DNA from 4 places in the Neptunomonas sp. XY-337 genome. Region 2 is predicted to be linked to each of the others. Evidence: predicted binding sites of a transcription regulator. Region 2 holds the regulator's gene; each other region holds the start of a gene.
What was found. The regulator FNR, encoded in region 2, switches genes on or off when oxygen is low (the NO sensors DNR and NnrR bind a similar motif). The targets are predictions, from matches to a motif close to TTGATNTANATCAA.
Positions count from the first base shown of each region.

Region 1: the regulator FNR is predicted to act here: its motif matches at 2,000-2,013, upstream of E4L36_RS03825 (bifunctional enoyl-CoA hydratase/phosphate acetyltransferase).
Region 3: the regulator FNR is predicted to act here: its motif matches at 1,445-1,458, upstream of E4L36_RS01995 (GbsR/MarR family transcriptional regulator).
Region 4: the regulator FNR is predicted to act here: its motif matches at 3,620-3,633, upstream of E4L36_RS08720 (histone deacetylase family protein).

Region 1 is NZ_SPLL01000002.1:29,698-35,786, reverse strand. It holds gene E4L36_RS03840 (histidine triad nucleotide-binding protein) at 1-136, shown strand, start outside; gene E4L36_RS03835 (LysE/ArgO family amino acid transporter) at 379-978, opposite strand; gene E4L36_RS03830 (LysR family transcriptional regulator ArgP) at 1,065-1,958, shown strand; gene E4L36_RS03825 (bifunctional enoyl-CoA hydratase/phosphate acetyltransferase) at 2,105-3,040, shown strand; gene E4L36_RS03820 (acetate/propionate family kinase) at 3,059-4,246, shown strand; gene E4L36_RS03815 (SGNH/GDSL hydrolase family protein) at 4,291-4,938, opposite strand; gene E4L36_RS03810 (hypothetical protein) at 5,071-6,089, opposite strand, start outside.
Region 2 is NZ_SPLL01000002.1:245,380-251,468, reverse strand. It holds gene E4L36_RS04840 (heavy metal translocating P-type ATPase) at 1-340, shown strand, start outside; gene ccoS (cbb3-type cytochrome oxidase assembly protein CcoS) at 366-554, shown strand; gene E4L36_RS04830 (sulfite exporter TauE/SafE family protein) at 556-1,218, shown strand; gene hemN (oxygen-independent coproporphyrinogen III oxidase) at 1,296-2,687, shown strand; gene fnr (fumarate/nitrate reduction transcriptional regulator Fnr) at 2,772-3,554, shown strand; gene E4L36_RS04815 (adenine phosphoribosyltransferase) at 3,737-4,279, shown strand; gene E4L36_RS04810 (alpha/beta hydrolase) at 4,343-5,221, shown strand; gene E4L36_RS04805 (thioredoxin fold domain-containing protein) at 5,218-5,679, shown strand; gene hrpB (ATP-dependent helicase HrpB) at 5,744-6,089, shown strand, end outside.
Region 3 is NZ_SPLL01000001.1:366,222-372,310, forward strand. It holds gene E4L36_RS01985 (outer membrane lipoprotein-sorting protein) at 1-171, shown strand, start outside; gene E4L36_RS01990 (hypothetical protein) at 172-1,377, shown strand; gene E4L36_RS01995 (GbsR/MarR family transcriptional regulator) at 1,527-2,081, shown strand; gene E4L36_RS02000 (tetratricopeptide repeat protein) at 2,279-3,871, opposite strand; gene E4L36_RS02005 (isochorismatase family protein) at 4,143-4,685, shown strand; gene E4L36_RS02010 (helix-turn-helix domain-containing protein) at 4,675-5,655, shown strand; gene E4L36_RS02015 (S41 family peptidase) at 5,671-6,089, opposite strand, start outside.
Region 4 is NZ_SPLL01000003.1:334,931-341,019, forward strand. It holds gene flgA (flagellar basal body P-ring formation chaperone FlgA) at 1-320, shown strand, start outside; gene flgM (flagellar biosynthesis anti-sigma factor FlgM) at 449-766, shown strand; gene E4L36_RS08700 (flagellar protein FlgN) at 769-1,263, shown strand; tRNA gene E4L36_RS08705 (tRNA-Arg) at 1,326-1,402, shown strand; gene E4L36_RS08710 (cytochrome c) at 1,529-1,852, shown strand; gene E4L36_RS08715 (response regulator) at 1,849-3,453, opposite strand; gene E4L36_RS08720 (histone deacetylase family protein) at 3,730-4,653, shown strand; gene E4L36_RS08725 (sodium ion-translocating decarboxylase subunit beta) at 4,748-6,052, opposite strand; gene oadA (sodium-extruding oxaloacetate decarboxylase subunit alpha) at 6,065-6,089, opposite strand, start outside.

The sequences.
Region 1 (6,089 bases), 220 kb from region 2:
AGCCGGATACCGAACGGTATTTAACTGCAACCAAGATGGCGGCCAAACGGTCTATCATATCCATCTGCATGTATTAGGCGGCAAAGCGATGGGCTGGCCACCTTATCAAGAGACGCTAAAGCAGCCGATCAACTAACTAAAAGGACGCAAGGCAGATAGCGCAAAAATTGTTCAGTAGGTCTTCATACTAAAATCGCTAATATACGCCTGCCCTTGCAAAATGTTTGCTCCTCAAGCTGCAAGAGCGTGCAGTGGCAGTTTGGTAGAGGCGCTGTGGTCATACCGCAATCAGCACAAATCGCCTTGTTAGACAAACTGACATGAAGTCCTTAACTTTTCCTTTGCATCCTTATATTGCCCACCTTGTGTGGGCATTTTTTATCCTGTGATTAACAGAGCAGCTATTGTCCACATGACAAGCGCCACAAACAGCTCAACCCAGCGCCAATTCTTAGCCTGCCCAAGCCAACGTGATGCAAACTGCGCTGTCAGCGTTAACAAAATGAACCAGCTGACCGATGCAGCCATCGCTCCAAACCAGAAACCCATCCGCGCAGCACCTTCAAACTGGTTGCCAATCGAGCCAATCAGTACAACGGTATCTAGATAGACGTGGGGGTTTAGCAAGCTCACCGCCAACGTTGTTAATAGCGCCGTACGTAGATCTTGTGTCGCTTGCCCAGCAACCAGCGCGCTAGGGTTTAAAAAGGCCTTAAATGCCCCCCAACCATACCAAGCTAGAAACAGCGCGCCGCCGAAGCGAAGCAGGTCAACTAACGCTGGCCACGCCTGAATCAAAGCGCCAGCACCTAAGATGCCTGCACTAATCAGAACCATATCAATGACAATACATACCGTGGCCACTGGCCAGTGATTCTGGCGTTTTACACCCTGCGCCAAAACAAACGCATTTTGCGCACCAATCGCCATGATGAGCGCTCCCGCCGTTAGATAACCTTGAAGTAAGTAGCTTGTCATGATCTCTCCTCATCTGTTGGCAGCATGATGTGGGAACGCTAAAATTAAATCTATTTAATAATTTTTATATTTAATTAATTTTTCTAATGATCGATAACAAACAACTTCAAGCCTTGGTTGCTGTACATAAAACGGGAAGCTTTGAGAAGGCTGCCGAGCTGCTCAGTGTAACGCAGTCGGCGGTATCCCAACGCATCAAGCAGCTAGAAGAGCGCATGGGCCGAGCTCTGCTGGTTCGTACCTCGCCCGTCACTCCGACACAGGCAGGCTTTAGACTGATCACACACCACCAACGAATCAGCCTGCTAGAGCATGAACTGCTGGCAGAATTAGAGCCTGATACGGCACCTGATACACCCAAACCCATCGCGATCGGTATCAATGCCGACTCGATCGCCACGTGGTTTCTTGATGCAATACAGCCGTTTATCCGTACCAATAACATTGTTCTGGAAGTCAAAGTGGACGATCAAGATAACACCCACGAACTGTTGCGTAACGGTGAAGTTGTTGCCTGCGTTACTTCCAATGCAACACCAGTACAAGGTTGCCATGCCATCCCGCTCGGTTTAATGCGCTACCGTATGCTCGCCTCTCCCGCGCTCAAGCACGTGTTCGAACAACATCAGGATTGGCAACAGCTCCCCATCGTAGAGTTCAACCGCAAGGACCAGCTACAGAAGCAATACCTGAAGCAGTTTTATAACACGCAACCCAATGAGCAGCTGACCCACCGTATCCCCTCCTCAGAGGGCTTCGTTGAGTATATCCGCCGTGGCTTTGCAGCCGGAATGATTCCGGATGAGCAATCCAGCGCGCTCTTAGCCACAGGAGAGCTGGTCGATCTGGCACCGGGCAACTATCTCGATATTCCACTGTATTGGCACGTGTGGAGCCTCAAGTCGACATTGATGAAATCCCTTACTGACATAATTGTGATACATACAGAGGCTATACTACCTCCACAGAAGATCAGCTAGCTGTCAGCTCCAAGGCATATCGCAGGCAAGCTTCGGGGTTCGTGACATGGATCAGTTCAATAACTGCGTGGCTCTCTATAATCCCACTATCGACTTTAGTCCAACACTTATAGACCCGTTTGCAACAACCAGAAGGTAGTAGCACCATGATTTTGAAGGATAAGCCTCCCGTTCATAACCAGCTCGAGTTTTTCATCGAACAAGCCGAAAAAGCCCGCCCCATTCGCACAGCCGTTGTTCACCCTGTGGATCACAATGGCTTGATGGGCGCGATTGAAGCTGCCGAACACGGCCTTATCGATCCTATTCTGGTCGGGCCGGAAGCCAAGATTCGCGCTGCGGCTGAGCGTGATGGCCTAAATATTGAGCCTTACACCCTGATCGACGTAGAACATAGCCATGCAGCGGCCGAAAAAGCGTGTGAGCTTGCAAGGCTGTCGGAAGCTGAAGCGATCATGAAAGGTGATTTGGGTAGCTCAGAACTTATTAGCGCTGTGATCCATAAAACCAAGGGCATTCGCTCTGACCGCCGCTTGAGTCATGTTTTCGTCTTTGATGTACCCAACTACCACAAGCCTCTTGTGATTACGGATGCAGCGATCAACGTCGTACCTGATTTAATGACCAAGCGCGATATCGTACAAAACGCGATCGACTTCTGCCGCGCGCTCGGCATTGCCGCTCCGAAAGTTGCGCTACTCGCTGCGGTAGAGAAGGTAAAAGCCTATATGCCTAGTACGATCGACGCAGCCTGTCTGTGTAAAATGGCCGACCGCGGCCAGATTAAAAATGGCATTCTTGATGGCCCGCTCGCCTTCGATAACGCGATCTCTCTACAAGCGGCTATCGATAAACATATCGAATCAGAAGTGTCTGGGGATGCAGATATCTTGCTCGCACCGGACCTTGAAGCCGCAAACATGATCGCTAAGCAGTTGATCTACCTCGCCGATGCAAAATCTGCCGGCATTGCGGTCGGTGCACGTGTGCCAATTATTTTGACCAGTCGTGCTGAAACACCGCTTGGCCGCTTAGCGTCCTGTGCGCTGGCATCACATATGGTTCACCACCCCGTCTCTTAAGGATAGGTAGACAGAGTTATGCAAACGGTACTGACCATCAATGGCGGCTCATCGAGCTTAAAGTGCGCGCTGTTCAAAACGGAGCATCACCAAGAGTCGCCCATCTACCAATTCAAACTGGGCAACATCCTTGATACGCCGCGAATCAGCGTTGCCGATGGCGAAGGTAATAAACTCACTCCACCAAAAGCCGACTTTGCCAATATCCCGCAAGATAAGCGCCATGCTGCAGCGCTAAAAGTCGTCTTAGACTGGCTCTGCGAGCAAGCTCCACACCTTAAACTGACAGCCTTTGGTCACCGTGTAGTCCACGGGGGCGAGCGCTTTAGTGAGCCCGCACGGGTCGACACAGCGCTGCTTGATGCGTTGGAGAAGTTTGTCCCGCTCGCGCCGTTACATCAGCCATTTAACCTACTGCTGATTAGAGCCTGCCAAGAGCTCGCACCTGAACTCCCGCAGATTGCCTGTTTCGATACCATGTTTCATGTGGGTCAACCCAGCGTTGAGCGCCACTATGCATTACCACGCCACTTAACCGAGGCTGGTGTTCAGCGCTATGGTTTTCACGGGCTATCCTATGAATTTATCCGCAAGTCACTGACCACCCTTTCATCGCAAGCATTAACCGCAAAAACGGTGATCTGCCATCTCGGCGCAGGTGCTAGCATGTGTGCTATGAGTGCTGGTAAAAGCGTTGCTTCCAGCATGGGATTCACAGCCGTCGACGGACTGCCCATGGGCAGCCGCTGCGGCAATATTGATCCTGGGGTGATTTTACATCTGCAACAACACCTTGGTATGTCACTCAAAGAGGTGGAGCGCCTGATATACAAAGAGAGTGGCTGGCTGGGCGTTTCTGGTATCTCATCGGATATGCTCTCGCTGCATCAAGCCGATAGCCCTGCTGCTGAGGAAGCGATTGAGATGTTTACCTACCGTGCTGCGCTTGAAGTAGGCCGTTTAGCAGCAGCCATGGGTGGTATCGAGCAGCTTGTCTTTACTGGAGGGGTTGGCGAGAATGATGCAGATGTTCGCCGCCGCATTATGGCGCGTTGCGAATGGCTAGGCTTGAGTTGGAGCGCAGCAGCCAATCAAAGCAATAGCACTGTCATTAGCGAGCCCACTAGCACGATCATGGTCCGTGTTATTCCTACCAACGAAGAAGCGATGATTGCCCATCACGTTGTTGATGTGATTGGCGACTAAAAACTACGCGCAGGCGAGTATCTGCCTGCGCGTCGCATTTGGAGTTACAGCGGCTCAGTGATCAGCGCCTCAACGCATTCAACCAGTGCATTACCGACCGTCGTGTGCTGATCTTCGTCAAGATGGATACCATCGACACGGCTTGATGCCGTTACCTGCCCCATATCAAAAAAAGCTAAACCACGATCTTCAGCCACCTGCCGCAAAGCATCGCTTAAACCGGTGCTTTTCTCTTTTGCCCCTAGAAATTTATCTTTAACAGGCCCTTTTGGCTCACTCATTGGTGGCGGAGCCGCCAGCAGAATGGGAGGCACTGGCATACCCGGCTCAATGGGCGCGGACTTAATAATATCTAAGAGTTTCACAATGCCTTGAGCAGATGACCAAGCGTTATTGCTGTGCATCATCTGGAAGTCATTGGTACCCAAAACCACGATGACCAACGACAGCGGCGCATTAATCTCCATGACTTGCGCAAGCCCCTCTGATCCATCGCGTCCCTCTTTATAAGGATCACTGAAGACAGTGCGGCGACCATTCAAGCAGTTTTCAATCACTCGCACATCGTGACCTTTTTGAATAAGACGGCCCTCTAGTACCCCCGGCCAACGCTGTGCGAAGGAAAAGCGCTGGCGCGTACCAGGGACAATCCCCCAAGAAAGAGAATCGCCGTAAACTAAAATTTGCTGCACATAAACCTCCTGACCCTGATACGGATAGATTCAATCAGCTGCTCTTAGTTAAGATCTCATCGCAAAGTGTGTTTGGCGCGACTTACGCAAATGGCCATACTCGCCAATGTGCGTTCTATCACGCCTCAACTACTAGCATGTACCGTTATCACACGAGAGCACCATAATATCTCTAGCGGCCATACCCACACTGAAGTGAGCTCCCTTTCCAAATTGATCAGGGTCGTTGAAACCCTCCAACAATAGGTGAACCGACGTTATTTGATAATGGGCAGGGTTTGTGCTCAAAGTCACCGCATTCGGACTGTTATCAGCGTTTAATAAACGTATGGCACTCAAAAGGTTATCGCGAGTTATATGAGTACGAAAGAACGTCCAATCCCGGAACGGGCGATTCGTACGTCCTGCTGACCAGATGGACTTTGTAGACACCCCACTACTTTCAATCGAAGTACTTACAAAGGGACGGCCATCGTTATAAACCACGTCTACGATACTACCCTCTCGGTTATCATAGATGTTGATAACATAAGCAAGAAGTTTTGGGTTATTTACATCAGAGATATCTTGCCCGTACACAACAAACGAGAGCTGAGCGACAGCCTGCTTCCAAAAGGCAGCATGCGGCATCTTAATATTTGCTTGTACAGTAAGATCTCCGCCATCGCCATATGCCCAAGGGCGTGGTGCAGACCCGTCTTTCTTTTTCCACAAGTATGACCAAACTGCATGCGGGCCTCCGCGCACTCCAGCAACGTAAGGAAACGACCAGGAGTTCATCATAACGCCGAAGCTGGTGTCCTCCATTTGGTAGGCATTAGGCCCCTGAGCCAGCGAACCATCCATACCTGCTCTGGTTGTTTTTTGGGCACTGCCAATAGGGCGAAAACCCGTAACCAACGGGACATCCCAAGTAGGTACAATATCTTTCTGGTTTAAACCTGCATGCCGAACAATAAGATGAGGCTTATTATAAATAGGCTCCCATGTTTGAATATAAAGATGCTCATCCACACCGGTGATCACCTCTGGATACATAAACCACCGTTTGATGTCAGCGTTCACATGGACTGCGCTACATAACAGAACCGCAATCATCAAAACATGCATTGGACCTCCCGAGCCTGCAGGAGTATGTCGACGGAAAAATG
Region 2 (6,089 bases):
GGGTGACGGTATCAACGATATTCCTGTCCTTGCTGGTGCTCAAACTTCGATCGCCATGGGCAGTGCGACGGATCTTGCAAAGACTAATGCCGATGCTGTGCTCATCAGTAGTGAGCTTGCTAAGTTAGCCGATGCCGTCTTACTCGCACGTAAAACCCGAGTGATCATTAAAGAGAACCTAGGCTGGTCGCTATTTTACAATATTACGGCCCTTCCCTTAGCTGCGACAGGGTTTATCGCCCCATATATGGCAGCCATCGGCATGTCGGCCAGCTCTTTGGTGGTGGTCGGAAATGCCCTGCGTTTGACTAAACTTATTCGTAGAAAACCCGTAAAATGAGCCTTTGGCTTATTGAGTGTGCCTAATGGAAATTATCTTCCTTCTCATCCCCATCGCTATTATCTTAGTCGCCTTTGCTATCTGGGCTTTCTCGTGGAGCGTCAAATCTGGACAGTTTGACGACTTAGAATCCCCTGCACACAGCATCCTCTTCGAGGATGATAACGAGCTGATTCCAGACGACGCCAAACCAAAAGATAAAGACCGAGACTAACGTGTCAGAACCGCTGAGCGTCGTTACGGCTTTCGTACTCGGTTTACTAGGCAGTGCCCACTGTATGGGTATGTGTGGCGGTATCGCAGCAACTATCGGGTTGCGTCAACATCAAAAGCGAATCGACCACCTATTGGGTTACAACTTTGGCCGAGTGATCAGCTACAGCATCGCAGGCGCTTTGGTTGGTTCTTTAGGCTTCCTACTCAAAGGTGAAATCTTGGGCCTTGCCTTGCGCACGTTTGCGGGGCTCCTGCTCATTGCTATGGGCCTTTACATCGCTAAGTGGTGGCAAGGGCTGCTACAAGTCGAGAAGCTCGGCGGGTATGCATGGCGCTTCATTCAGCCGTTTGCAGCCCGGCTACTCCCAGTCCAGTCAGCAAAGCAAGCTATAACACTGGGCTTTTTTTGGGGCTGGCTGCCCTGCGGCTTGGTCTACAGTACGCTACTGTGGAGTGCCACCGCTCAATCAGCCAGCCAAAGTGCGCTGCTCATGCTAGCCTTTGGTGTAGGTACCATGCCCGCTATGTTACTAACGGGTATCTTGGCACAACAAGCACAAAGCCTGCTGGCAAATCAGTATGTGCGTTCTATTTCGGGATTGATGGTCATTGTCTTTGGTATTTACACAATCCCTTTTGCAGGTTTACAGGCACTGCTATAGCTTGATAAGTGTCAACGTCGTATTCGCAAGAACTCCCTATAATTTGCGCTTTTCGCTGTTAAACAGAGGTATAAGTTTTGAGCCATAACGCCACCATCTCTTGGGATCTAGATCTTATTAAACGCTATGATCTATCTGGACCGCGTTACACATCCTACCCAACAGCGATCCAGTTCGACAGCGAGCTGACAGAACCACAGCTCATCGAGTCTTCACAGACGACAGCGGATAAAACAGCACCGCTATCGTTGTATGTACATATACCTTTCTGTGCTCACGTTTGTTATTACTGCGCTTGCAACAAAGTGATCACTCGTAACCGCAAAAAAGCCCAGCCGTACCTAGACACACTTTTTAAAGAGATTGAACAAGCAGGTACGCTCTACAGCAACAAACGCCAAGTTAATCAGTTGCATTGGGGAGGCGGTACGCCAACGTTTATCAGTGACGACCAGATGGTTGAACTAATGAACAAATTACGCGAGAACTTTTCACTACGCGATGATGACAAGGGTGATTACTCCATCGAGATCGACCCACGCGAAGCCTCTATGGAAACGCTCGAGACGCTTCGCCGCATCGGCTTTAACCGCATCAGCCTTGGCGTACAGGATGTGCACCCAGAAGTCCAAGAGGCAGTGAATCGCGTGCAATCGACGGAAGAAACGAAAGCGATCCTTGATAAAGCTCGCGAACTTGGCTTTAAGTCGATCAATATGGACCTTATTTATGGTCTGCCTCTACAAAGCCTACAACGCTTCTCGGAAACGCTGGATACCGTTATTGAGATGAGTCCAGATCGCTTATCAGTATTTAACTATGCGCATATGCCGGACCGTTTCCGCTCGCAAAAGCACATTAACGCAGAGGACCTCCCCTCCCCTGAAGAGAAGCTGGCCATCTTAGAGATGACGATTAATAAGCTACTCGATGCCGGCTATGTCTATATCGGCATGGACCACTTCGCAAAACCTGATGACGAGCTTGCTGTTGCACAGCAAACCGGCCATCTGCACCGGAATTTTCAGGGCTATACCACCCACTCAGACTGTGATCTTGTTGCGATGGGCGTCTCGGCGATCAGCCAAATCGGGGATGTTTACTATCAAAATCAACACGATATTGCTGCGTACTCGCAAGCCGTGGAAGAGCGCAGTACTGCAATCAAGCGCGGAGTCACACTAAATGACGACGACAAACTCCGCCGCGCTGTCATCACCCAACTTATTTGTCATTTTGAGCTTGATACGAGCACCATCGAACAACAGTTCAATATCGCGTTTAAAAGCTACTTTGAAGAGGAACTGGCTGAGCTGGCAAGCTTTGCAACCGATGGTCTTGTGACTCTGGAAGACAACGCAATAACTGTTACACCCGCTGGTCGACTTTTAATTCGTCGCATATGTATGACGTTTGATGCTTATATCCCCAAACAGCAGCCAACGAAAGGATTCTCACGAATCATCTAATGTTTACTTTCAGGAAAGCCTGAAATGTTACATAATTTCCGTTGAGTAGCCGCTCGCATGTTTAAACCAACACAGGATATGGCCATGAGTGATACAAAAAAAGAAGGGATACTACACAGCTTACAGCAAGCGCATTGTAATACTTGCAGCTTGAGTTCCTTATGCCTGCCTGTTTCATTGAACTTGACGGAGATGGAACGCCTCGACGATATCATCGAGAAAAGCCGCCCACTTAAAAAAGGCGAGCACCTTTTCCATCAGGATGAACCTTTTGAATCCGTTTACGCGATCCGCGCAGGTAGCGTAAAAAGCTATACCATCACCAACGAAGGTGAAGAGCAGATTACGGGATTCTACTTCCCCGGTGAGCTGGTAGGCTTAAGTGGCTTTGATAATACGATCTATCCTGTCTCCGCCAAAATTCTAGAAACAACGACCGTTTGTGAAATCCCATTCGAGAATCTCGATAACTTATGTGGACAGCTTCCAGAGCTGCGCCGGCAAGTTATGCGTACGATGAGTAAAGAGATTCGTGATGATCAGCAAATGATGCTCCTGCTCTCGAAAAAGAATGCAGAAGAGCGTGTTGCTACATTTTTAGTCAAACTATCGCAACGTTTCCAAGCGCGTGGTTACTCCCCATCGAAGTTCCGCTTATCAATGTCGCGTAATGAAATTGGTAACTACTTGGGTCTTGCGGTTGAAACAGTGAGCCGTATTTTCACACGCTTCCAGAAAAGCAACTTCATCACCGTCGATGGTAAAGAGATCGAGTTGTTAGATCTGGATCACCTGTACACTTTAGCAGGCGAGTGCCTCGCGGGTGAATGCCCTGAGGAAAGCGACGTTCAGCAGTTATCGATTTAACGATTGCTGGACAAAAAAAGACGCCGTTCTAGAAGAACGGCGTTAATTTAGTTGCACAAAGAAGTAGCCATCTCTATGTGTAACCCAACGTCTTAATTAAAACCCGACTTCCCCTATTCGTACATTGAGCCACATCAATTAGACTCTATGTGGTTACACGACTTATCAGGAGTGCACTTTCCATGTCCTATGACGAGTACTATGTCAAATCGGTTGTTCGAGCTATACCCGACTGGCCAGAGCCTGGCGTGATCTTTCGTGATATCACACCGATTTTCAAAGACCCAAAAGCACTACGGATGGTGTCTGATGCATTTGTACAACGATATATGGATGCCGACATCACCCATATTGCTTGTATCGATGCACGTGGTTTTCTAATCGCTTCAATCATGGCATACCAGCTACAAATCCCGCTGGTGCTGGTACGAAAGAAGGGTAAACTGCCGGGTGAAACCGTCTCTCAATCTTACGAGTTAGAATACGGAACTTCCGAGGTTGAAATGCAGACTGACGCTGTTGCCGAAGGCGATCGCGTGCTAGTTTTTGATGATCTTATCGCGACCGGCGGCACCATTCTGGCAGCTTGCACATTGATCAAGAAACTGGGAGCTGAGGTGGTCGAAAGCGCAGCACTGATTGACCTACCCGATTTACAGGGCTCCGCACGCATCCAAGGTGCAGATATTCCTGTCTTCACCATGTTGGCCTACGAAGGTCTCTAGGCATTCGTTTGGGCCTCTGCTATTGTTTTCGATATAAGCTTATAACAATAAAAGAGGCTCACTATGTTCAAGCGATCGCTCGCAACGCTGCTCCTGTCAGTACCCACTCTATCTCTGGCCGCACAGCAGGTCACGATACCTTTCAACGGCTTAAATCTTGGCGCTAACTTAGCGATCGCAGAAGGTAGTAACTTATCTGACAATATCGTTGTGTTGACCCACGGAACGCTCGCACACAACGAAATGGAGATCATCGCGACACTGCAGTCTCTACTGAGTGACGAGGGGATAAACTCACTAGCGGTCAACCTAAGCTTGGGGCTGGACTCACGCCAAGGCATGTACGACTGCGCCGATTCCCACCGACATAAGCACTCCGATGCCGTCGCCGAGCTCAATGCTTGGGCGGACTGGTTAACTACTCAAGGGGCAACACAACCTATTTTTGCCGGCCACTCGCGCGGCGGCAACCAAACGGCGTGGTTCGCAGATACATACCCAGAAAAAGCCAAAGCGCAGGTATTGATTGCCCCTGCGACATGGTCAGAAGATTACGCGCAGGAAAGCTATCAAAAGCGCTATCGCACACCACTCAATGACGAGCTACAACGAGCAAAAGCAAGCGACCAGAGCGCTTGGCTGGATACGCCCGGCTTTATCTACTGCGAGAATGCACGTGTAACAGCAGCAAGCTTTGTTGATTATTACGCGCCTAACCCTCGCTTTGATACACCAACGCTTTTAAAAACAGCGAGCGTACCTACGTTAGTCATCAGCGGCAGCGAAGATAATACCGTACCTGATCTGCCTGAAAAGATGCCAAATGTGGATAACTCGCATGTCACCTATTACAACATTGAAGGCGCAGATCACTTTTTTCGGGACCTCTATGCTGACGAAGTGATCGACCAGATCGTCGAATTTATGGATACATTAGAATGATCAAACAACTGATTGCTCTGTGCCTGTTAACCGTAGCATTTAGCGCGCAAGCCAAAGATAGCTTGCTGCGCGCCACGGATTTCAGCAACACAGATTCTCACCAAAACAAGCATGTCTATGTCGTACTCGTAAGCCGCTATGATTGCAGCTACTGCGATCTGGTTCGGGAAGATTTTTTGTTACCTCTCGAGCGGCAAGCCAACCGAGCCTACCCCGCTCAGATTCGCGAGCTCAAAGTCGACAGTAACAAGCTGCTAGTCGACTTCGATGGTGCGCAAATATCACCCAAGAAGTTCGCAGCGCGCTACAACGCAAGCTTTACTCCAACCCTGCTCTTTTTGAATCAAGATGGTGCTCAAGTCCACCAGAAATTAGTGGGGATCAGCAATAAGGAGTTTTACGGCTACTACCTCGACCAAGCGATTGAGCAGTCTTACCGGGCACTCAATACTCAATAGCGGCTTTACAAAAGGCAGCGCGCTTTTTACAGTGCGCGCTCTATCTCCAAACGAGCCATAGCCAATGATGTCACTTCCTATTGATTCGGTTCTTCCGTCTATACAAAAAGCATTGGCAGATAAACATGAGCTCATCCTAGAAGCACCGCCGGGCGCAGGTAAAACCACGGCTGTTCCCCTTGCACTCCTAAACCAACCTTGGCTAGGCGCGCAGAAAGTTCTCATGCTTGAACCTCGCCGTCTTGCGGCACGCAATGCGGCACAACGCCTAGCTCATAACTTAGGTGAACCACTTGGACAAACAATTGGGTTGCGCACCAGAACAGACACGAAAGTCAGCCAAACGACCCGTATAGAAGTGGTGACCGAGGGCGTGCTGGTAAGGATGCTGCAAAACGACCCGAGCCTTG
Region 3 (6,089 bases), on a different contig from region 2:
ACCTACCATGATTATCAGCAGTACCTTGATAAATACTGGCGCGCTGACCTGATGAAGATGGTGAACCACCAAACAAACAAAAGCACCGACCTAAAGTGGAACAACTACCAGTTTAAAACAGGCCTAAGCGATAGTGATTTCAATAAGAACACGCTAAAAAGAGCACGATAAATGGAACGATCTACGCCTAAACGTCTCGCTGCGCTGTGCTTTTGCACCGCGCTAGCGGGTTCTGCCTACGCGCTTGAAATGGATGCCACCGGCAAGGTGACACTTGAGGGGCGCGCCTTCTTTGATGATGGCGCCTACCCCGAGCAGAGCCAAAACAGCAACCTCTCGGTAACGATCGAGCCCGATCTCTACTGGGAAACTGACGACCGCAACCACACCTTCTACTTCAAGCCTTTTTTGCGCCTTGATCAGCACGATGACGAGCGCACCCACGCTGATATTCGCGAGCTCAGTTGGACCTACTACCAAGGCGATTGGGAGCTGCGTGCCGGTTTAAGAAAGGTGTTTTGGGGCGTCACGGAGTTCCAGCACCTGGTAGATGTGATCAACCAAACCGATGGTGTTGAGGATATCGACAACGAGGAGAAGCTCGGCCAACCGATGATCAACCTTTCGTTGGTGCGCGATTGGGGTATCTTTGATCTTTACCTACTACCGGGCTTCAGAGAGCGCACCTTCGCAGGCGCAGATGGCCGCCTAAGAGGTCCATTGGTGGTCGCAACGAATGAAGCGGAATATGAGTCAGCTGCCGGTGATCATCATACAGATGTTGCTGTGCGCTGGAGCCATACCATTGATGCTTATGATATCGGCGCGCATATTTTCCACGGAACCAACCGCGACCCGATTCTCTCGCCGCGAGTCATCAACGGCCAAACCGTGCTCGTGCCCTACTACGAGCAGATGACACAATTTGGCGTTGATCTGCAAGCAACGCTGGATAGCTGGCTTTGGAAAGCTGAAGTTCTATGGCGCGACACCGACCGCGAAGACTACTGGGCCACACAAGCGGGATTTGAGTACACCTTTTATGGCATCAACGAGTCTGACGCCGACCTCGGCGTACTGCTCGAATACGGTTGGGATGAGCGCGGCACCGATGCCACCAGCCCATTCCAAAACGATCTCTCTTTAGGTGCTCGCCTCACCCTGAACGATGCACAAAGCAGCGAGCTGCTTGCCGGTATCATCTATGATCTGGACTACGACAGCACCACCTTCCAAATCGAAGCGAGCCGACGGCTGGGCGCACAGTGGAAAGTCAGTCTGGACTTACGGTACTTTGACGCTAACGACACTCGCGACCCATTAACCGCCTTCAATGATGATAGCCACATACAGCTGACTATTGAGCGCTACTTCTAATGCCGCTGGTTTCACATCTAAAAACACACTAACAAAAGGCCCGTACGACATCTAACGGGCCTTTTCTTTGCTCCCTATCAACATGATTCCCCATTAGTTGTGTTAGAATCTTCAGAAACTTACATTTAATCATAAGTAAGATCTTGACGATGGAATTGACGCCTCAACTTGAAGCTTTTGTTTTTCATTTCGGTGAAATGGGTAGCCGCTGGGGCTTCAACCGCACCGTTGGCCAGATGTACGCCCTAATGGTCATCAGCCCTGAGCCACTAAACGCCAACCAGATCTCTGAAGCACTCAGTGTTTCACGCGGCAACGTCAGTATGGGCATTAAAGAGCTCCAATCTTGGCAGCTCATCCAACAACACCACATCCCCGGCGACCGCAAAGAGTACTTCTCGCCAAAAGGCTCCATCTGGGAGATGGCCAGCACAGTATTTGAAGAGCGCCGCAAACGCGAGGTAGACCCAACTCTGCAACTGTTGCGCGGTGCACTCGACACCCCACCTAAAGACGCCGCAGAATCTTATGCTCAAGAGCGTATGCAAGAGATCCATGATCTACTCGAAAGCGTGACTGAGTGGGCGGGTGAGCTACAACAGATGGACCCTGAAAAACTGCGCACCCTGATGAGACTGGGCGCAGGCGTTACCAAAGTGCTCTCGCTTAAAGAACAGCTGCTCGGTAAAGGCGATAAGAGCTAGTAGTTAGGCCGCACCGATCCACTTGGCTATGCCTTATAAGCAGGTATAGCCAAGTACATATCTCCCCATTTTTCGACAGACAAAGCTCTCTTCCTACCCAACGAAGCTTAACTCACAGACCTTGTACATCAGGGTAGCCCACACCATCTGATGACACACCTGCCAACAACCATCCGGCAAATACTGACAGACAAAACCTAGCCAAAAAAAGTGAGCGTATTATGTTTCGACCTCGCTGGTAGGCGCTCGCCAATTGCCTCCAACTCCTGTTCGAGCTTGTCGACATCTTGATGATTTTCGAAGAAGTCAACAAACGCATTAATTTGTTGTTTTTTCTCACCTTCAAAACGTGAAAGATAGTATCTAATCTCATCAAATGACCAAAATAGACCTCCGTAGAAATCGACATTTTTGATTGCAGATATCACTGCAGTAATTGGTGCTTTATTGATAATAAACAGGAGAAGCTGCATGACTGGATACTGCGGTTTGCCTTTTTGTAACGCGTCTAACGCTTCATTGATAAAGCTATGAGTCTGTTCGAGATCTCCAATGAGTAGGCTTATTTCTGCTTTGCTACATAAAGCGCTCACAACTATATTCTGAATTTCCTCATTGCTGCTGGATTTGAACTGGTCGATCAGTCGCTTGTATGTGGCAATGGCTTCACCGGCTTGAGCGGGCGACTTCTGGCTGTAAGCAACACCGAGATTGACTAACGCTGCGGCAACTACAGCCTGAATATCCTCATAGGTGCTTGTTTCGAACCGTTCGATCAGCTGCTTGCACGCAGCAATCGCTTTATCGGTTTGAGGGGGTGACGATGAGCTGTACGAAAACCCTAGATTGAGCAAAGCTCGAGCCACTGTAGTTTGAACGTCTTCTTCAGTATTTTCTTTGAATTGTTTGATAAGATTTTGGAGTGTTTCGACCTCTAGAGACTCTTCTGGTGGGGATAATTTCCCATAACAGAAAGCTTTGTTGAACAACGTAGTGGCTATAAAAGAGTCTGAATTTTCAGGATAACCTAAAGCTCTATCCAAAGACTGTATAGTTTGTTTGAAATCTTGGTTAGTATAGTCTGAAATTGCTTTGTTAAACCAGTCTTCTGCGGTGTAATCGGCTTCAGGCTTATCTATGGTCCGCTCTTTTTGTTTTTGTATTTCGTGCTCTTCTTCCGGTGTATAGTGATCTTTTAATTGAATTAGCTCACCAACGGCAGCCTCTCCATCTTGCTGAATGTTGTTAAGAATCTGTGAGGCTTCACGCTTAATTTGTTTAAGAATGATTGCTTTTTCTTTTTCAAGCTCCTCTATCGTTTGTTCACGAAGCGCTTCAGCTTGTTCCTGAATATGCTCCAGGGCGGTATTTCTCGCTTCTGCCAATGCAGAGCTGCGCACTGAGATCGCAAATGCTACTGCAAGGAATGTAAATAAGACTGCAAACCCGCCACCAATCCAGGCCGTGATTACACCAAAGCGATCAACTTGAGCGCTGATATCACCAATACGTTCATTCTGCTGACTAACCTGTTTGGATAAATTTTCATCTATCTTAGTCAAGCTGATTTCAGCATGGATAAGTGATTGGGAAAGCTGATCAATCTTGTCTGGGTTTTGCTGATTCGCCTCGAGCAGAACCAGCCGTTTTTCAAGCTCAATACGATCTTGTTGTATCCAGCTTGAGTTTACCTTAGGCTGCTGTAGCTCAGTTTCAGCTGAAGTAAGCGCGGAATTTAAAGAAGTGAGTGTGAGTAGCAGCAATGCTACCAAAGGCGCAAAGTGTTTCATCGTCTATCCATGGCGATAAGTCATTGATCTCAGAGTAACGGTTCAGGCTATGAATGTGAATAATGGAGTTATCTCGACTTCAGGTACGGCCAGTACGCGAAGCAAGCACCGGCGCTGCTATACACCCCGTGTTCAACATTCAGCCATTTACATTGGTGTACTTACCACCTATGTCCGCTTCTGTCCTATTTTAGACCGAGAGCTATCTCATCTTCCGTATTGATCTTTGGAACACTATCACTAACTTAATCAGTGATAGAGGGAACAGGCGATGACGGCTACCGCATTACTCGTAATTGATGTGCAAGAGTCCTTTAAGCATCGAGATTACTGGAACGAAGCATACTTCGCGCAATATCAAGCAAAGCAGAACCAGCTTATCAGCCATGCTCGCCAGAAAGGATGGCAGGTGATTTTTGTACTACATAACGAGGAGAGTGGTGTTTTTTCTCCGGCGTCCGGTTACGTCCGTTTAATGGACTTTCTTGATAAACAGGCAGATGATCTGGTGTTTAATAAACATGTGCATAATGCACTGCTAGAAAGCGGCTTACACGAACACTTACAGGCACAGCAGATCACTAAACTAATCATCAGCGGGATTCGCACCGAGCAGTGTTGTGAGACCACCGCACGGGTTGGTAGTGACTTAGGATACGAGATTGAATTTGTTGTGGATGCCACCCTCACCTTTCCAATGCATGACCCTTTCACTCAGCAAGAGGTCGGCGTTGAAGAGATTAAGCAGCGCACGTGTCTGGTGTTGAATAAGCGCTTTGCAACCATTCGTAGGACGGAGGAGTATGCAGACTAAGCGGCGTCGGATCTATCTGTTGGTGTTGCCCAGAGTTCATCTGCTTGATCTGGCAGCACCAGCACAAATTTTTGCCCACCCAGCTCTAGAAGACACCCTAGAGCTGCATTACATCTCGCCCACGCCGGATGTGTGCTCGAAGCAAGGGCTACATCTGGCGCGGTTGGAGCCATTGCCTGCGGCCGTCCATCCAGACGATTGGTTGCTGCTGATTGGTACTAGCCGCCTTGATCGGCACCTTCATGAGGCGGCTTATCAGCAAGCGATTAGTTGGTTAGCAGATGCTGGAATGCAATGCGGTCTGTTGGCTGGGATCTGCTCCGGTACGATGCTTGCTGGTAAGGCGGGGCTTTTAGATGGCAAACGCTGCACAACACACCATGATTTAACTCGTACGCTGGGTCAGGTTGCACCTAAGGCGCTCGTACAGGAGGACTGTATCTTTGTCGCCGATGGGCATATCTGGACCAGTGCAGGTATTACCACCGGTTTGGACTTGTGCTTACAACTGGTCGCCGAGCATTGGGGCCAGAACAGCGCGCTCACCATTGCCAGAGAGATGGTGCTTTACCAACGCCGTTCAGGAAACGAACCGCAGCTCAGCTTTTGGCTACAGCACCGCAACCATACCCAGTCACGCATCCACACCGTGCAAGACTTGATTATGCAAGCTCCCGGGCAAGATTGGAAAATCGCTCAGCTCGCCGAGATCGTTTACCTCAGTGAGCGGCACCTGCGGCGCCTATTCACCGAAGCTACCGGCTTTAGCGTACAGCAATACCTTCAACAGGCCCGGGTGGAGCTCGCCCGCCAGTTGCTAGAGCAAACTAGCTTTTCGCTGGATATTGTTGCTGAGCGCTGCGGTTTTGCAGCAGAACGAAGCCTGCGCCGCGCGTGGGAGCAATGGATGGACGGCACGCCCAGCAGTTATCGCAAAGCCTTTACCCAAGCAGATTACAACCCACACTGAGCCGCTGCGCGACTGTCACAGCTGACCCGTAAGCAGTGCGTAGGCGGTTTCGATTCCGAGATCCTCTTCAGCTTGGCGTTGTGCGCGATCAAGATAAGGCACCTCAATATCCACCGCTACACCTTGGTGCTCTAACCACTCACCTGCTGGGGTGTAGTAAAATTCATTGGATAACGTAAACACGATGCCACTGGGCAAACGCTTTTCTAAGGCGTCAGAGAACTCCCCTTGTGTGCTTTCCCCTATCAGGGTGACGTTCGGTAAAGCGCGCATCCCTACTGTAAACACCTCGGCAGCACTGGCGGTGGTGTTGCTGGTAAGCAGCACAATAGGTTGATGATAGGTGATGTTGGCGGGTAAAACGCGCACCTCTTTCAAGGCCGTTTTGCTCGCACCTAAACGCGCCTGCTTAGAGAACATCAGTTGCTCGTTTT
Region 4 (6,089 bases), on a different contig from region 2:
TAGCATTCCAACGCCATGATTTGACTACGCTTAAGCCCGGGTACTTTTTCACGCCCGATACACTTATCGGTGCACAGGTCAGAAGAACAATTACCTCGCAAAGAGTGATCAACAGTAGCCATATCAAACTGCCCAACTTAGTCAACAAAGGCGATAGTGTCATCATCATTGCACAGAAAAATGGCATGAGCATTCGCACTCAAGGCACAGCGCTGGATGCAGGTTTAGCTGGGGATCAAATCCGTGTGGTTAACAACCGCTCGCAAAAGGTTATCAAGGCCTACATTAAAAAACGCGGCCAAGTTACTGTTTTTTATTAGCATAAATTAAGACGCCTGCTATACTTCAAAAATATTTTGCCTCAATTTATTTTTTTTAACTTTTTTTCTAAAGTTTACGGTAAGCTAGCCGTTAATCCATATATGGAAAACATTTTGAGGTTAACGTCATGGTTATTGATCTGAACAGCTCTGCATCGCAAACAGCGATAAGTGCTCGTGATAAGGTCAGCACCCAAAAAGGTAACGGGGGAGCTGCCGCACGTACTGACGCTGCACCGGCAAAGTCTGCACCTCGCGACACAGTACAACTAAGTGATACAGCAAAAGCGTTAAAGTCCATTGATGCTAAGTTGTCTAACACGCCTGAAGTTAACAGCGAGAAAGTGGCGCGCATCAAGGCAGCAATAGAAGACGGTAGTTACAATGTTGACGCCCAGCGCGTTGCAGAAAAAATCCTGAGTTTCGAGTCTCAGCTATCTGAGTAATTATGCTTAGCGATAACCAAGCCCTATCAGATTTTAATGCCCTCACCCTAGAGGGCATTTCCGTTTTAGACACTCTCATAACGCTGCTCGACCACGAGCTAGAAGCTCTGCAAAATCGAGATTTAGATGCTATCAACGCCATCAATCAAGACAAGCAGCACGCTCTACTAGCCTTTGATAAGAACAACCATGATCGCAACCAATTACTGGAATCGCGCAATCTTCCGATAGATAAGCAGGGTATACAAGCGCTTCAGAAGAGCGCGACGGATAGCTTATTAGCAAAAGAGTTTAGTAATAACTGGCAGCAAATCGAGCAAACGTTAGAGCGCGCAATGAGTGCAAACAAGCGCAATGAAATTGTCTTAGCTCGTAGCAAGCAAAACGTTGAAAAGCTGATCAGCTTACTTCGCGGCCAGAATCCTAAAAACACCCTTTATGATGCAAAAGGCGGAAAAGGCGATTACTCAAGCCAATCCCGCATCGGAAAAGCGTGACTACTTGCCTTCCGCCACAAAAATCTTAAAATATTGATTCATAACGCTTTCACACCCAAAACGTCCCAGTAGCTCAGGTGGATAGAGCGGTCCCCTCCTAAGGGACAGGCCAGGGGTTCGAATCCTCTCTGGGACGCCATCGATAACCTTTTAGACCTATACGCCAGCGCACTCTTTTGAAGGCCGCTATACTCAGTACATAACTGATATCCCAGATGGAACTGAGTATCTCTTATCTAGATCGGATGCCTATGGAGACCTCAGCATGAAAACTCCACGTCACTATTCTGCCGCTATGGTTATTGTCGCCATAACGGGGCTTGCCGCATGTACTGAGCCCGAAACAGGCGACCGCAACGGCGAGCAACTCTTCCTCAAATACTGCGCCAGCTGCCACAAATCGAGTGGCGGAGGAAACTTTCTAAAAGGCGTTCCGTCAGCCAAACACACCCGACTTACTGAAAAGCAGATCTTACAGCTTATCTACTACGGACGCCCACACAGCCAGATGCCGACATTCCCGACGCTAAAGCTCAGTGAGGCAAAGTTAATAGCTGGATATGTGTCTAACCAACTCAGGCGCCACTAACGCAGCAGCGCCCCCAAACTACCTGAGGGCAGCTCCTCTAACGGTAAGGCTAAACTCTGCTTAAGAAAGAGTAATTTACTGCGCTCAGCGGGTTCAAGCGGCATCCGCTCGGTAAGCTTTAAGTATCGACTCACCATTTTCAAACGCTCATCTCGACGCGCAGATTCTTGCTTTGCTGACTCCAAGAAAAGCTGTGCTAAATTCAACAAGGCTTTTGTATTCTTGGGGTCGTGCTCAATTGCCAGACCAAAATAGCGAATCGCCTGAGCCGCTTTGTCAGCAAGGTAGTGCTTCACTCCCAAACGATTAACTCGCATGCTCATCTCTGGATCATGTTTAACCGCCGCAGCACGCGCGACACCCGCCACATCTTCCGTAGACTTCGGCAACGGCTCTCCCTTCACGATACGCCGCTGCTCATCAATATCCACAGGCACCTCCATCTGCTTCGCGTAAACCACCGCCTTTTGCAGATGCCTTTTAGCCTCTTCAGGGTTATTTAAATCTCTCTCGAGCTCACTTCGCAGCAGCTCTGCCTCTAGCCGAACAGCTGGATCGTCAGGGTATCGGTAGGTAACGTGATTAAGTATTTCATCGAGCTGATTATGGAGTTTGATCGCTTCATCATTTGAGGAGTTTTTCATCTGCAGGCGCTTCACATTCGCCAACCGAAGAAACGGCTCCGGCGAGCGATAGCAACTATGTTTACCCAGCGAGATCGATTTCCGATAGGCATGATCAGCAACATCTAGCGAATTGCTATGTACCGAAACACGTCCAAGCTCCATATGCCGCGGGATACTCAATGGGCTCTTCTGCGTGGCATCTCGCAGCGCAAGACGCGCTTCCTCCACCTCCCCCATCGACTCTTTAACTTTCGCGTAGAGATCGTGAGCCGCCATTAATAAAGGGAAGTGGCTAAGCAACTCGCCTAAATGCTCACTAGCCTCCTGTAGCTTACCCTGGCCAATCAGGGCCTCAGCCAAGCACAACCCACTCTCCTTCTCACTGAGATGCACGAAGCGGTACTTGAAAAAATGCTCGGCCTCTTCGAAGCGCCCCATCTCCAGCAATAACCGCCCTTTCACGAGCTGTACGTAATCGTAATTTTTGCCGGCTAGCTCAACGCGATCACATAGCTTAACAGCACGATCTAGCTGGCCGCGGCTCACTGCCTCATCAACTTCAACCAGCGATAGCTTACGGTACATGACCAAATCTAACCGAGCCTTTAGCTCATCCATAGAAAACGGCTTGGTGATCAACACATCTGGCTTAGAGTCGATAGCGTGAAGAATGACCTCTTGGGAAGAGTCGCTGGTCATAAATACCCAACAGGACGAAGCCTTCATAAAGCCCCGAAAACGACACTCCTCAAGAATTTGCATACCGCTAAAAGAGTCACTCGCGTTATGCCCAAGCAGCACAATATCAAAGGCTTCTTCCTGAATAAGCTCCATCAACTGATCATTAATCGTGACAGCATGGATATTAGACACGCCCAACTGGCGGAGCATATAAACAATGGTGGCGCGCATGTTGCCACTACTCTCAATCAAGAGCACCTGCTTGTCTGAATAGTCGATAGTAAATAGGCTCACCGAGGAGACACCGCCTTGTGCAAAAACTCCCTCTTAGTATAAAAGGCTAGTATAGGCAGCGGAAAGGAATTACATGCAAAAAAAAACACCGGCGAGGGTGACCGCACGGTGTTTAATACAGTTCTATGCTGTAGGTGCATACTATAATTGCCCCTCATCTAGCCCCATGATGCAGATCAAAAAACACTCTACAAAGTGCAATCTTATACTTTATGCTAAGCGAGCATATCACTACCTTTCCTTTAAACTGGAATAAAAATATAAAGCGAGAAGGAAATGGCGACCACTTTTATTACGCATGATGATTGCGGGCTTCATAATATGGGGCCAGAGCACCCAGAAAGCCCTATTCGCCTGCTGGCAATCCGCAAAGTACTCGAACGAACTGGACTTATCCAGCATATGGAGTGCATGGAGTCGGTACACGTCACACGCGAGCAAATTTCACTAGCGCACGCAGACTTACACCAAAAGCGCCTAGAAATGAAACTACCCAGCGAGGGCGTCTTTTACGCTGATGAAGATACAGCTCTATGCCCTGATTCTCTTCATGCAGCAAGCCTAGCTGCAGGGTCTGCTATTTTAGCCACCAACCGCGTACTTGCAGGCAAAACCGATAACGCCTTCTGCGCTGTTCGTCCGCCCGGCCATCATGCTGAGCATAATGCCGCCATGGGCTTCTGCTTCTTTAATAATGTGGCGATAGGTGCAATGCAAGCGCTCGAGCATCCCTCGGTTAACCGCGTCGCAGTTGTTGATTTTGACGTACACCACTGTAACGGCACTGTCGACATATTTAAGGATCGCCCAGAAGTTCTGGTATGTTCAACTTTTCAGCACCCTTACTACCCTGAACGCTATACCGACATCAGCAGACAAAATATTGTCAACTGCCCAATGCCAGCACACAGCGACAGCAAATTTTTCCGTAACATGGTGGAGAGTAACTGGCTTCCAGCGCTTCAAAACCATAAACCGGACATTATCTTCATTTCAGCGGGTTTTGATGCACACCATGAAGACCCAATGGCCGATATTAACCTAAATGAAGAGGATTACCGCTGGGTTACAAAGCTACTGATGGACGTGGCGCGCACCTATAGTGGCGGTAAAATCGTATCGGTTTTAGAGGGTGGATATAACCCTGTTGCATTGGCATTTAGCGTGGAAGCTCACTTAGAGACACTAGTCGGCTATTGAGCAACTTAGTATTTAATAACCAACAGTAAGCTGAGCTTAAATAAGAAACAAAAAAGGCTACCAAGAGGCAGCCTTTTTATTTATAGCCAGCAAGTTAGCCAACAAACTTAATCATAACGCCCGCTGCAACCGCAGAACCGATAACACCAGCCACGTTTGGACCCATTGCGTGCATAAGCAGGAAGTTCTGAGGGTTCGCCTCTAAACCAAGCTTGTTAGAAACACGCGCGGCCATAGGTACAGCGGAAACACCAGCAGAGCCAATAAGCGGGTTAATTGCATTACCGCCTTCCAGCTTATTGAGTAGCTTCGCCATCAATACCCCCATCGCAGTACCAATGCCAAATGCAACGATACCGAGGATAAGAATACCTAACGTCTGAACATCCAAGAACTTGTCAGCTGAAAGCTTAGAGCCGACTGACAGACCTAGGAAAATGGTAACAATATTGATCAGAGCATTCTGAGCAGTATCGCTTAGGCGATCTACCACACCACACTCACGCATCAAGTTACCGAAACAGAACATACCCAGCAGCGGAGCTGCATCCGGCAGCAACAGAGCAACCAGTACCAACAGTAGAATCGGGAAAAGAATCTTCTCTGTTTTCGATACATGGCGCAGCTGAACCATTGCGATCTTGCGCTCAGATTCAGTTGTTAGCGCACGCATGATAGGCGGCTGAATCAAAGGAACCAGTGCCATATAAGAGTACGCAGCTACCGCAATCGCACCAAGCAACTGTGGCGCCAACAAGCTCGCAACATAGATCGCAGTTGGGCCATCAGCACCACCGATAATACCAATCGCTGCCGCATCTTGGATGGAGAAATCCATCAAGCCCATCGCTGAGAGGCCAACGGCACCTAGCACAGTGGCAAAGATACCAAACTGAGCAGCCGCACCTAGGAATAGCGTTTTGGGGTTGGCTAACAGCGGACCAAAGTCGGTCATTGCGCCAACACCCATGAAAATGACCAGTGGTGCAGCACCGGAAGCGATAGCAACTGTATAGAAGTTGTAAAGCATGCCGCTACTATAGCCGTAGTCATTTGCCGCTAGCGTTGCAGCTGCATGAGTACTCGCATTAGAAGTATTGTAAGCCTCAAGTAGTGCATGAGCATCAACCGTACCAGATACGCCAAGCGTGTTGGCTAATGTTGCCATCACCTCAGGCTTCGCAAAGTGGATAGCGTTCTCTACTGCAGAGAAAGCTAAGCCCGCCTCAGGAATATTCGCCAAGATGCCACCAAAACCGATAGGTACGAGTAGCAATGGCTCAAAGTTTTTCCGAATTGCCAGGTACAACAGCAGCAAACCAACGATGATCATCACCAGCTGGCCACCGCCCAGATTATAAATACCTGATGCGTACCAAAGCTCTAGAACCTTATCCATCCAAAAAACCTCTTAAGCTAGCGTCAGGAGCGTATCG